Regions from separate parts of the Neobacillus sp. SRL179 genome, predicted to be linked through region 3. Evidence: a T-box and tRNA genes for the amino acid it is inferred to sense, from the RefSeq annotation. Region 3 holds a T-box; the other regions hold tRNA genes.
What was found. A T-box is a leader RNA that pairs with one kind of tRNA and senses whether it is charged. The one in region 3 lies ahead of ileS (isoleucine--tRNA ligase), so its partner is inferred to be a tRNA-Ile.

Region 1 (3,253 bases), 1.0 Mb from region 3:
CCCTGAAAGATGATCAGGTTGATAGGTCAGAGGTGGAAGCGTGGCGACATGTGGAGCTGACTGATACTAATCGTTCGAGGACTTAACCATTTATATTAGGTGAACTCGATTTTTTAAAACTTCTTCTGCATTATCTAGTTTTGAGGGAATGAACCTCTAATTAAATAGTCTGGTAATTAAGGCGAGAAGGTCACACCCGTTCCCATACCGAACACGGAAGTTAAGCTTCTCAGCGCCGATGGTAGTTGGGACACGCGTCCCTGTGAGAGTAGGACGTTGCCAGGCTAAGCCCCTATGGGGCTATTATTTTGCCGAAATTAAATGACGGCCCCTTGGTCAAGCGGTTAAGACACCTCCCTTTCACGGAGGTAACACGGGTTCGAGTCCCGTAGGGGTCACCATATGGAGGATTAGCTCAGCTGGGAGAGCATCTGCCTTACAAGCAGAGGGTCGGCGGTTCGATCCCGTCATCCTCCACCATATTAATTAAGTTATTTTGCGCCCTTAGCTCAGCTGGATAGAGTGTTTGACTACGAATCAAAAGGTCGGGAGTTCGAATCTCTCAGGGCGCATTTTACGGGAAGTAGCTCAGCTTGGTAGAGCACTTGGTTTGGGACCAAGGGGTCGCAGGTTCGAATCCTGTCTTCCCGACCATTTTTAAGAAAATACAATAATATTCATTTTGGCGGTGTAGCTCAGCTGGCTAGAGCGTACGGTTCATACCCGTAAGGTCGGGGGTTCGATCCCCTCCGCCGCTACCAAAAATATATTATTGTTTGTAATATTGGAGGAATACCCAAGTCTGGCTGAAGGGATCGGTCTTGAAAACCGACAGGCGGGTAACACCGCGCGGGGGTTCGAATCCCTCTTCCTCCTCCATAATTTTTATACTTTTTATTTTATTATCGCGGGGTGGAGCAACGAGCGTTGCTTCAATGAAAAAACTGCGAGTTGTATCAATCGAACCGCTGCTTGAATATGCTTACTGAGATTGATACAGTCCATGCAAATATGGAGCATAGTGACTTAGTATTATTTTTATTATCGCGGGGTGGAGCAGTTCGGTAGCTCGTCGGGCTCATAACCCGAAGGTCGCAGGTTCAAATCCTGCCCCCGCAATATGGTCCGGTAGTTCAGTTGGTTAGAATGCCTGCCTGTCACGCAGGAGGTCGCGGGTTCGAGTCCCGTCCGGACCGCCACTTTTTTCTAGTAGGATGACTACTATTAATATATATATAGATTTTGGCGGTTGTGGCGAAGTGGTTAACGCACCTGATTGTGGTTCAGGCATTCGTGGGTTCGATTCCCATCAGCCGCCCCATTTTAGAATTATTATGCGGGTGTAGTTTACTGGTAAAACCTCAGCCTTCCAAGCTGATGTAGTGGGTTCGATTCCCATCACCCGCTCCAAAATATGGGCCTATAGCTCAGCTGGTTAGAGCGCACGCCTGATAAGCGTGAGGTCGATGGTTCGAGTCCATTTAGGCCCATCTATATACAAAGAAAGGTGTCAGTTCCTATGCGTTTACGCTTTGGGGACTGGCACCTTTCTTTTTTTAAAGATTAAATTTTTTTAGCATATAAGTTACTAAATTATTAATCTGACTCCTTGATCACTTCTACATAAAATTTAATAGCATTGATATAATTTTTAATACTAATATGTTCATTCGTTCCATGCATTCTGTTTAAATCCTCGGAGGTAATCTGTACGGGCAGGAAACGGTACGTATTTTTCGCGATTCTGTCATAATGTTTGGCATCAGAGCCAGCAAACATTAAATAGGGAGCGATAACTGCGTTGCCATACACATTTCTTGCAGCCTGTTGAATCGACGTAAACTGCCAGCCGTTAATGGAGGAAACCTTGGAAGCCTCGCTGCCCGTTATGTTCACTTTAATATCTTTATCATCAATCGTTTCCTTAATAAAATGTTTTACATCTGTCAAAGAATCACCTGGCATAAGACGAAGATTAATATAGGCAGTGGCCTTTTCAGGCAAGGCATTGTATTGCTCCCCCGCTTGAAAAATAGTTGGGGCGATGGTCGTCCGGATTAAAGCCGCCGATGCGGGCTTCTCAAGTAGAATTTTTTCAATAACTGGTTCAAAAATTACTTTATTAGCAAAGATATACTTCATTCCAAAACTCATTTCTGGTGCCACGAATTCAAATAGGTCTTCCCCAGGTCCCTTGAGGTCACCTTTAAACTGTGTATCTTCTAACTTAGATATTGCGCTTGCCATTCGGCCAATATTCGTGTGGTTCTTCGGCTGTGAGGAGTGACCGCCGCTGCCTTCAATGGTTAATTCGGCAGTCGCTGATCCTTTTTCAGAAATACCAACCACACCAACCGGTTGATTTACACCAGGTACCATGTGTTCAACAATCGCACCACCTTCATCTAAAACATAGTCAAAGGTAATCCCTCTTTCTTTTAGTGTGTTAACAATTTTGTTGGCACCTTCTTCTCCGCCAATTTCTTCGTCAAAACCAAACATGAAATACATATCGCGCGTGGGTTTGTAGCCTTTTTCTACTAAATAGTCAATAGCTTGTAAAATGCCGATGACACCAATTTTGTCATCCAAGCTGCCCCGGCCCCATATCTTTCCGTCTACCACGGTCCCACTGAAAGGATCTTGTTCCCAATTGGCCTCTGTTCCGGATAAAACAGGGACCACATCATAATGACTGGTTAAACCAACTGGCTTCTTATTAGTATCAGAGCCTTTCCATTTATAGACGAGGGCGTAAGAATTTATTTTTTCAAATTCAAGCTGTTCATGGACAGCAGGAAAACTTTCTTGTAAAAATGAAATAAACCCTTCAAATTCTTTTAAGTCAAATTTACTGCGGTCTTGATACGAAACTGTTTTGAAGGTGATGGCTGTGGATAAGTGCTGAATAGCTTGATCCTCATTGATTACTACGTTAGTTGGTTTTGCAGTTGGCTGTTTTGAGTTTACCTTTACCGAATTGAAAACGGTTACAATTATAAAAATAAGAATTAGTCCAGAAATAAACAAAAAGGTAATCTTTCGCTTTTTCAATAGAATTCCCCCGATTTTCGATATACTTGTATTTTACATTAGTTTTTAGAAAAGTGGGAATAGTAAAATGACTTCTCGATTCACTAAAATACAACACCGTCGTTACGCTCGGACAATTACCAATCACGCCGACACTGGTGTTGTATCTTCTGCCAATACAGCATATTCTATGAAACCCGTTTCAGGTCAAGGGAGATGA
Region 2 (3,253 bases), 2.2 Mb from region 3:
CTAAATCAAAATTGGCGGTGCCCCAGACTGCATTTTCCCGATCCGCAGCATGGGTATAAGAATAAATATGCGTACCATCAAATCGATATAGTCCATGAGCATCTTTGCAATAATGCCCTGGAACCCAATCTAAAATGACACCAATTCCATTCTGGTGACATTGGTCCACAAAATATTTAAAGTCATCTGGATTCCCATACCTTGAGGTAACGGAAAAGTAACCTGTTCCTTGATATCCCCAAGAGGCGTCGAGCGGATGCTCAACGAGTGGTAACAACTCTATATGAGTAAACCCATGTTCAAGTACGTAGGGTATAAGTTCTAACACCAATTCCCTATAGGTGAAGTAGCTGCCGTCTAGATGCTTTTTCCACGAACCAAGATGGACTTCATAAATGACTGCTGGTTCCGATAAAATGTTTTTTCTTTCTCTTCGCTTCATCCAATGATCATCTTGCCAGTCATATTCCTCATTGGAATAGACAATCGATGCTGTTTGGGGTCTGACTTCCGAGTAAAAGGCAAATGGATCTGCCTTAAGGAGCTTTTCACCGAAATGTGTAATAATTTCATACTTATAAATGGTTCCGGTAAGATCCTGATTAATTATAATCGCCCAAACTCCCTCATCATTTACTTTCTGTAGTTCATATCCTTCACCATTCCAGTTATTAAGATCGCCTGTAAGCCTCACTTGATAAGCATTTGGAGCCCACACACAAAACCTTGTATACACTTGATCGGAATTCTTAAAAATATGAGCGCCAAAAAGCTGATGACTCTGGTAAAAGCTGCCTTCATGGAACAAATGCAGCTGATAATCGGTTGGGTATAACGTATTCACAGTCATGGCTCTCCTCATCCTCAATGAAAATATGTATTTCTTTGAACAATTATAAGTGCAAATGAAGCATAAGCCTCAAAAAACTTTTTTATCTTTTCCGACAACAATTGATGTAAGATGATACTGTTTACCCTTTTTCAGCATAATTAAACACAAAACGACAAAAATCTCGTCAATATATGACAGAATTTTATCAAGTTTTTTATAAAATTTTATAAAATTAAGGTCAAAAAAGTTATTTATTTATTAATAATTTAGTTGGGTGATATACATTGTAAACGAGGCAAATGTAAGCGGTATCAATCATTTTTAAAGAGAAGATAACCAGTTAAATATTATTTTAATATAATAAATTTAATCTTTTATGCTGCCTTTTGCAGGAAAGGAAATGAAGGTTTTGGAAGACTTAATTTTATCTCAAATCAAAAGCGTATTTATATTCTACTGACACCATCTGTCTTTTCATAAAAAATTGCATACAAAAAAACTGATAACAGTATGTTATCAGTTTTTATCTATGACCCCTACGGGACTCGAACCCGTGTTACCTCCGTGAAAGGGAGGTGTCTTAACCGCTTGACCAAGGGGCCGATTATATTTATGGCGGAGAAGGAGGGATTTGAACCCTCGCGCCGGTCACCCGACCTACACCCTTAGCAGGGGCGCCTCTTCAGCCACTTGAGTACTTCCCCATAATTGGCTCCGCAGGTAGGACTCGAACCTACGACCGATCGGTTAACAGCCGATAGCTCTACCACTGAGCTACTGCGGAACATTAAAATGGTGGGCCTAAATGGACTCGAACCATCGACCTCACGCTTATCAGGCGTGCGCTCTAACCAGCTGAGCTATAGGCCCCAATTGGAGCGGGTGATGGGAATCGAACCCACTACATCAGCTTGGAAGGCTGAGGTTTTACCAGTAAACTACACCCGCATAATAATTTTTAAAAGGGGCGGCTGATGGGAATCGAACCCACGAATGCCTGAACCACAATCAGGTGCGTTAACCACTTCGCCACAGCCGCCATAAGAATATATTCAATTAAAAATGGTGGCTCAGGACGGAATCGAACCGCCGACACAAGGATTTTCAGTCCTTTGCTCTACCGACTGAGCTACTGAGCCACACTTAGTGGCGGTCTGGACGGGACTCGAACCCGCGACCTCCTGCGTGACAGGCAGGCATTCTAACCAACTGAACTACCAGACCGTATTGCGGGGACAGGATTTGAACCTGTGACCTTCGGGTTATGAGCCCGACGAGCTACCAGACTGCTCCACCCCGCGACAATAATAAATAATTCGGTGAATCTATGCTCCAAGCTTGCATGGACTGTATCAATCTCAGTAAGCTAATTCAAGCAGCGATTCGATTGACACAACTCGCAGATTATTCACTGAAGCAATGCTCGTTGCTCCACCCCGCGACAATAAAAGGCATAAAAATTATGGAGGAGGAAGAGGGATTCGAACCCCCGCGCGGTGTTACCCGCCTGTCGGTTTTCAAGACCGATCCCTTCAGCCAGACTTGGGTATTCCTCCGTGTGTAATATAAAGTTTCATGGTGGACCTTGTAGGACTCGAACCTACGACCGGACGGTTATGAGCCGTCTGCTCTAACCAGCTGAGCTAAAGGTCCAAGTTGAAGTACTTTTAAATGATATTGGTAGCGGCGGAGGGGATCGAACCCCCGACCTTACGGGTATGAACCGTACGCTCTAGCCAGCTGAGCTACACCGCCAAATATTCAAATTTAAATTTTGGTGGAGTCTAGGGGGATCGAACCCCTGACCTCCTGCGTGCAAAGCAGGCGCTCTCCCAGCTGAGCTAAGACCCCATTTGAAAAGGAGATGGTCGGGAAGACAGGATTCGAACCTGCGACCCCTTGGTCCCAAACCAAGTGCTCTACCAAGCTGAGCTACTTCCCGAAATAATGCGCCCTGAGAGATTCGAACTCCCGACCTTTTGATTCGTAGTCAAACACTCTATCCAGCTGAGCTAAGGGCGCATATGAATTTGTTGTAATGGTGCCGAGGACCGGAATCGAACCGGTACGGTAGTCACCTACCGCAGGATTTTAAGTCCTGTGCGTCTGCCAGTTCCGCCACCCCGGCATTAATGGAGCGGAAGACGGGATTCGAACCCGCGACCCCCACCTTGGCAAGGTGATGTTCTACCACTGAACTACTTCCGCATATAAGAAATTAAATGATGCGGGTGAAGGGAGTCGAACCCCCACGCCTTGCGGCGCCAGATCCTAAGTCTGGTGCGTCTGCCAATTCCGCCACACCCGCATATTCATTTAAATGGTGAGCCATGAAGGACTCGAACCTTCGACCCTCTGATTAAAAGTCAGATGCTCTACCAACTGAGCTAATGGCTCGTATAGTGGTGCCGGCGAGAGGAA
Region 3 (3,253 bases):
TTGCTGCAAAGGAAATTAGTAACTATATAAAAACAAATATTGAATCTATTGGCCGGGCAGGAGTAAAGTTAGTTGAAAGTACTATTGAAAAGGCAATGGTGACTAGTGAATTATGGGATGAAAGTGATTTAACCATTTCCTCTTTACGACTTGATACAATTATTTCAGGGATCTATCATATTTCTCGACAAAAATCTCTAACCTTAATTCAGCATGGGCTGGTTAAGGTCAACTGGGCGATAATTGAAAATCCAGCTTTTCTCTGCGACCTTGGCGACATGATATCGGTAAGAGGGCAAGGAAGAGCCAAGATTACAGGAATTGATGGAAAAACAAAAAAAGACAAATGGCGGATAAGTGTCGGAAAACAAAAATAATTGCTAACAAAGCAGGATTTTCGAAAAACTTGTCGAATATTTGCTTATACATATGGATTTACAGATTGTATGGAGGTGGCATGAATGCCGTTAACGCCGTTAGATATTCATAATAAAGAGTTTAATAAGGGTTTTCGTGGGTATGATGAGGATGAAGTAAATGAATTTCTTGATCAGGTGATTAAGGATTATGAACTCGTACTTAGAGAAAAGAAAGATTTAGAAGAGCGCCTGAACGATATGAATGAACGTCTAGGTCATTTTGTAAATATTGAAGAAACTTTAAACAAATCCATCATCATTGCTCAAGAAGCGGGTGAGGATGTAAAACGGAATGCCCAAAAGGAAGCTAAACTTATTATTAAAGAAGCAGAGAAAAATGCGGACCGAATTGTCAATGAGTCTCTTTCTAAGGCAAGAAAAATTGCCCTTGAAATTGAAGATTTAAAGAAACAGTCAAAAGTATTCCGTACACGGTTCAAAATGTTGATTGAAGCCCAACTCGATATGTTGAACACTGACGATTGGGATCATTTATTAGAGTATGAAGTCGATGCAACTGAGTTAAAAATTCATCAAGAAGAAGACTCACTAGCTTGACGAAGTACGTTTTATTAGCATATAATTCTTAGATAGTTGTATAGAATGGAAATTGACGATGACAGGGACAGTACAATTTTTCTTTTTCCTTTAATAGCGAGCCGGGGATGGTGAAAGCCCGGTAAAGTGGAAAAATTGGAAAATCACCCTCGAGTTCCAGACCGAAACTCTGTGATAAGAGTAGTAGGCTCAGGCGTGTTATTCACGTTACGAATGTTTAAAGAGGATAGTACTTTTCGGTATTATCTATCAGGGTGGTACCGCGGGAATAAAACCTTCTCGTCCCTTTTTTGGGATGAGAGGGTTTTTTTATTTGGAAAAATGACCATTCTGTTCAATATAAATGAGTTGGAGGAAGAAGACATGGAATTTAAAGAAACATTATTAATGCCAAAAACGGAATTTCCAATGCGAGGCAACCTTCCCCAGAGAGAACCTGAAATTCAGGCAAAATGGGAAGAAATGAATATTTATCAAAAGGTACAAGAACGAACAAAAGGTCGTCCGATGTTTATATTACATGATGGTCCTCCATATGCAAACGGGGATATTCATATGGGTCATGCTCTTAACAAGATTTTAAAGGATATGATTGTTCGTTATAAGTCGATGAGCGGCTACCATGCACCCTATGTTCCTGGTTGGGATACTCACGGATTGCCGATTGAACAGGCTTTAACAAATAAAGGTGTGAAAAGGAAAGAAATGTCGGTAGCGGAATTCCGTGAACTCTGTACTAAATATGCACTGGAACAAATTGATAATCAGCGCACACAGTTTAAACGTCTAGGCGTTCGGGGCGATTGGGAAAATCCGTATATTACACTTAAGCCTGAGTACGAGGCGCAACAAATTAAAGTATTTGGTGAGATGGCGAAAAAAGGATATATTTACAAGGGTAAAAAGCCTGTTTATTGGTCTCCATCAAGTGAGTCTGCCTTGGCTGAAGCTGAAATTGAATATCAAGATAAAAAGTCTGCATCGATCTATGTAGCTTTTAAAGTAAAAGATGGCAAGGGTGTACTGGATACAGAAACTGAAATTGTCATCTGGACAACAACTCCATGGACGATTCCTGCCAACCTTGGAATTTCTGTACATCCTGATTTAACCTATGTAGTTGTTTCAGAGAATGGCCATAAGTACCTTGTGGCTGAAGCACTGCTAGAAGCCGTAACGAAAGAAATTGGCTGGGAGAGTCCAACAGTCGTACAAAAAGTAAAAGGATCGGAATTAGAATATATTGTTGCTGCCCATCCATTATATGGCCGTGATTCATTAGTCATGTTGGGCGAACATGTTACCACTGATGCGGGTACTGGTTGTGTGCATACCGCTCCAGGTCATGGTGAAGATGATTTCTATGTAGGTCAAAAATATGGTTTGGATGTCCTTTGTCCGGTTGATGATAAAGGGGTAATGACGAGCGAGGCAGAAGGTTTTGAAGGATTATTTTATGATAAAGCCAACAAGCCGATTGCTGAAGCATTAGAAAATGCGGGTGCTTTATTAAAGTTATCGTTCATTACTCACTCTTATCCACACGATTGGAGAACAAAGAAACCAGTTATTTTCCGTGCGACAGCCCAATGGTTTGCATCCATTAAAGATTTCCGTGATGATCTATTAGAAGCTGTAAAAGAAACAAAATGGGTACCTGCTTGGGGTGAAACTCGATTATTTAATATGGTCCGTGACCGTGGTGATTGGTGTATTTCACGTCAACGTGTATGGGGTGTGCCAATCCCAGTATTCTATGCTGAAAATGGTGAAGAAATTATTACAGATGAAACCATCAATCATATTTCTAACCTTTTCCGTGATCATGGCTCAAATATTTGGTTTGAACGTGAAGCGAAGGATCTACTTCCAGAAGGCTTTACACATCCGGGAAGTCCAAACGGTACCTTTACGAAAGAAACGGACATTATGGATGTTTGGTTTGATTCTGGTTCTTCCCATCAGGCTGTCCTTCTTGAGAGAGAAGACTTAGTCCGTCCAGCTGACCTTTATTTGGAAGGTTCTGACCAATATCGCGGCTGGTTTAACTCTTCTTTATCTACTGCTGTAGCGGTAACTGGGAAAGCACCATACAAAGGGGTCTTAAGTCATGGGTTTGCCCTTGATGGTGAAGGAAGAAAGATGAGTAAATCTTTAGGTAATACGGTAGTTCCAGCAAAAGTAATGAATCAGCTGGGTGCAGATATTTTACGCCTTTGGGTTGCATCTGTTGATTATCAAGCAGATGTGCGTGTTTCAGATCCTATTTTAAAACA

Region 1: it has a tRNA-Ile gene. The T-box ahead of ileS (isoleucine--tRNA ligase) is inferred to sense a tRNA for this amino acid. The anticodon was not compared.
Region 2: it has a tRNA-Ile gene. The T-box ahead of ileS (isoleucine--tRNA ligase) is inferred to sense a tRNA for this amino acid. The anticodon was not compared.

The regions. Positions count from the first base shown of each region.
Region 1 is NZ_OZ481792.1:579,537-582,789, forward strand. Features, by position in the region: rRNA gene AC4E8C_RS02835 (23S ribosomal RNA) at 1-90, shown strand, start outside; rRNA gene rrf (5S ribosomal RNA) at 169-285, shown strand; tRNA gene AC4E8C_RS02845 (tRNA-Glu) at 327-401, shown strand; tRNA gene AC4E8C_RS02850 (tRNA-Val) at 405-480, shown strand; tRNA gene AC4E8C_RS02855 (tRNA-Arg) at 499-572, shown strand; tRNA gene AC4E8C_RS02860 (tRNA-Pro) at 578-654, shown strand; tRNA gene AC4E8C_RS02865 (tRNA-Met) at 685-761, shown strand; tRNA gene AC4E8C_RS02870 (tRNA-Ser) at 787-879, shown strand; tRNA gene AC4E8C_RS02875 (tRNA-Met) at 1,046-1,119, shown strand; tRNA gene AC4E8C_RS02880 (tRNA-Asp) at 1,123-1,199, shown strand; tRNA gene AC4E8C_RS02885 (tRNA-His) at 1,246-1,321, shown strand; tRNA gene AC4E8C_RS02890 (tRNA-Gly) at 1,337-1,410, shown strand; tRNA gene AC4E8C_RS02895 (tRNA-Ile) at 1,417-1,490, shown strand; gene AC4E8C_RS02900 (M20 family peptidase) at 1,597-3,054, opposite strand.
Region 2 is NZ_OZ481792.1:3,771,767-3,775,019, forward strand. Features, by position in the region: gene glgB (1,4-alpha-glucan branching protein GlgB) at 1-850, opposite strand, end outside; tRNA gene AC4E8C_RS18685 (tRNA-Glu) at 1,363-1,434, opposite strand; tRNA gene AC4E8C_RS18690 (tRNA-Ser) at 1,446-1,536, opposite strand; tRNA gene AC4E8C_RS18695 (tRNA-Asn) at 1,542-1,616, opposite strand; tRNA gene AC4E8C_RS18700 (tRNA-Ile) at 1,626-1,702, opposite strand; tRNA gene AC4E8C_RS18705 (tRNA-Gly) at 1,707-1,780, opposite strand; tRNA gene AC4E8C_RS18710 (tRNA-His) at 1,799-1,871, opposite strand; tRNA gene AC4E8C_RS18715 (tRNA-Phe) at 1,896-1,971, opposite strand; tRNA gene AC4E8C_RS18720 (tRNA-Asp) at 1,980-2,056, opposite strand; tRNA gene AC4E8C_RS18725 (tRNA-Met) at 2,060-2,133, opposite strand; tRNA gene AC4E8C_RS18730 (tRNA-Ser) at 2,296-2,388, opposite strand; tRNA gene AC4E8C_RS18735 (tRNA-Ile) at 2,409-2,485, opposite strand; tRNA gene AC4E8C_RS18740 (tRNA-Met) at 2,511-2,587, opposite strand; tRNA gene AC4E8C_RS18745 (tRNA-Ala) at 2,608-2,683, opposite strand; tRNA gene AC4E8C_RS18750 (tRNA-Pro) at 2,698-2,774, opposite strand; tRNA gene AC4E8C_RS18755 (tRNA-Arg) at 2,781-2,854, opposite strand; tRNA gene AC4E8C_RS18760 (tRNA-Leu) at 2,872-2,960, opposite strand; tRNA gene AC4E8C_RS18765 (tRNA-Gly) at 2,966-3,040, opposite strand; tRNA gene AC4E8C_RS18770 (tRNA-Leu) at 3,059-3,140, opposite strand; tRNA gene AC4E8C_RS18775 (tRNA-Lys) at 3,154-3,229, opposite strand; tRNA gene AC4E8C_RS18780 (tRNA-Thr) at 3,236-3,253, opposite strand, start outside.
Region 3 is NZ_OZ481792.1:1,580,057-1,583,309, forward strand. Features, by position in the region: gene AC4E8C_RS07880 (YlmH family RNA-binding protein) at 1-377, shown strand, start outside; gene AC4E8C_RS07885 (DivIVA domain-containing protein) at 462-977, shown strand; T-box leader at 1,027-1,267, shown strand; gene ileS (isoleucine--tRNA ligase) at 1,341-3,253, shown strand, end outside.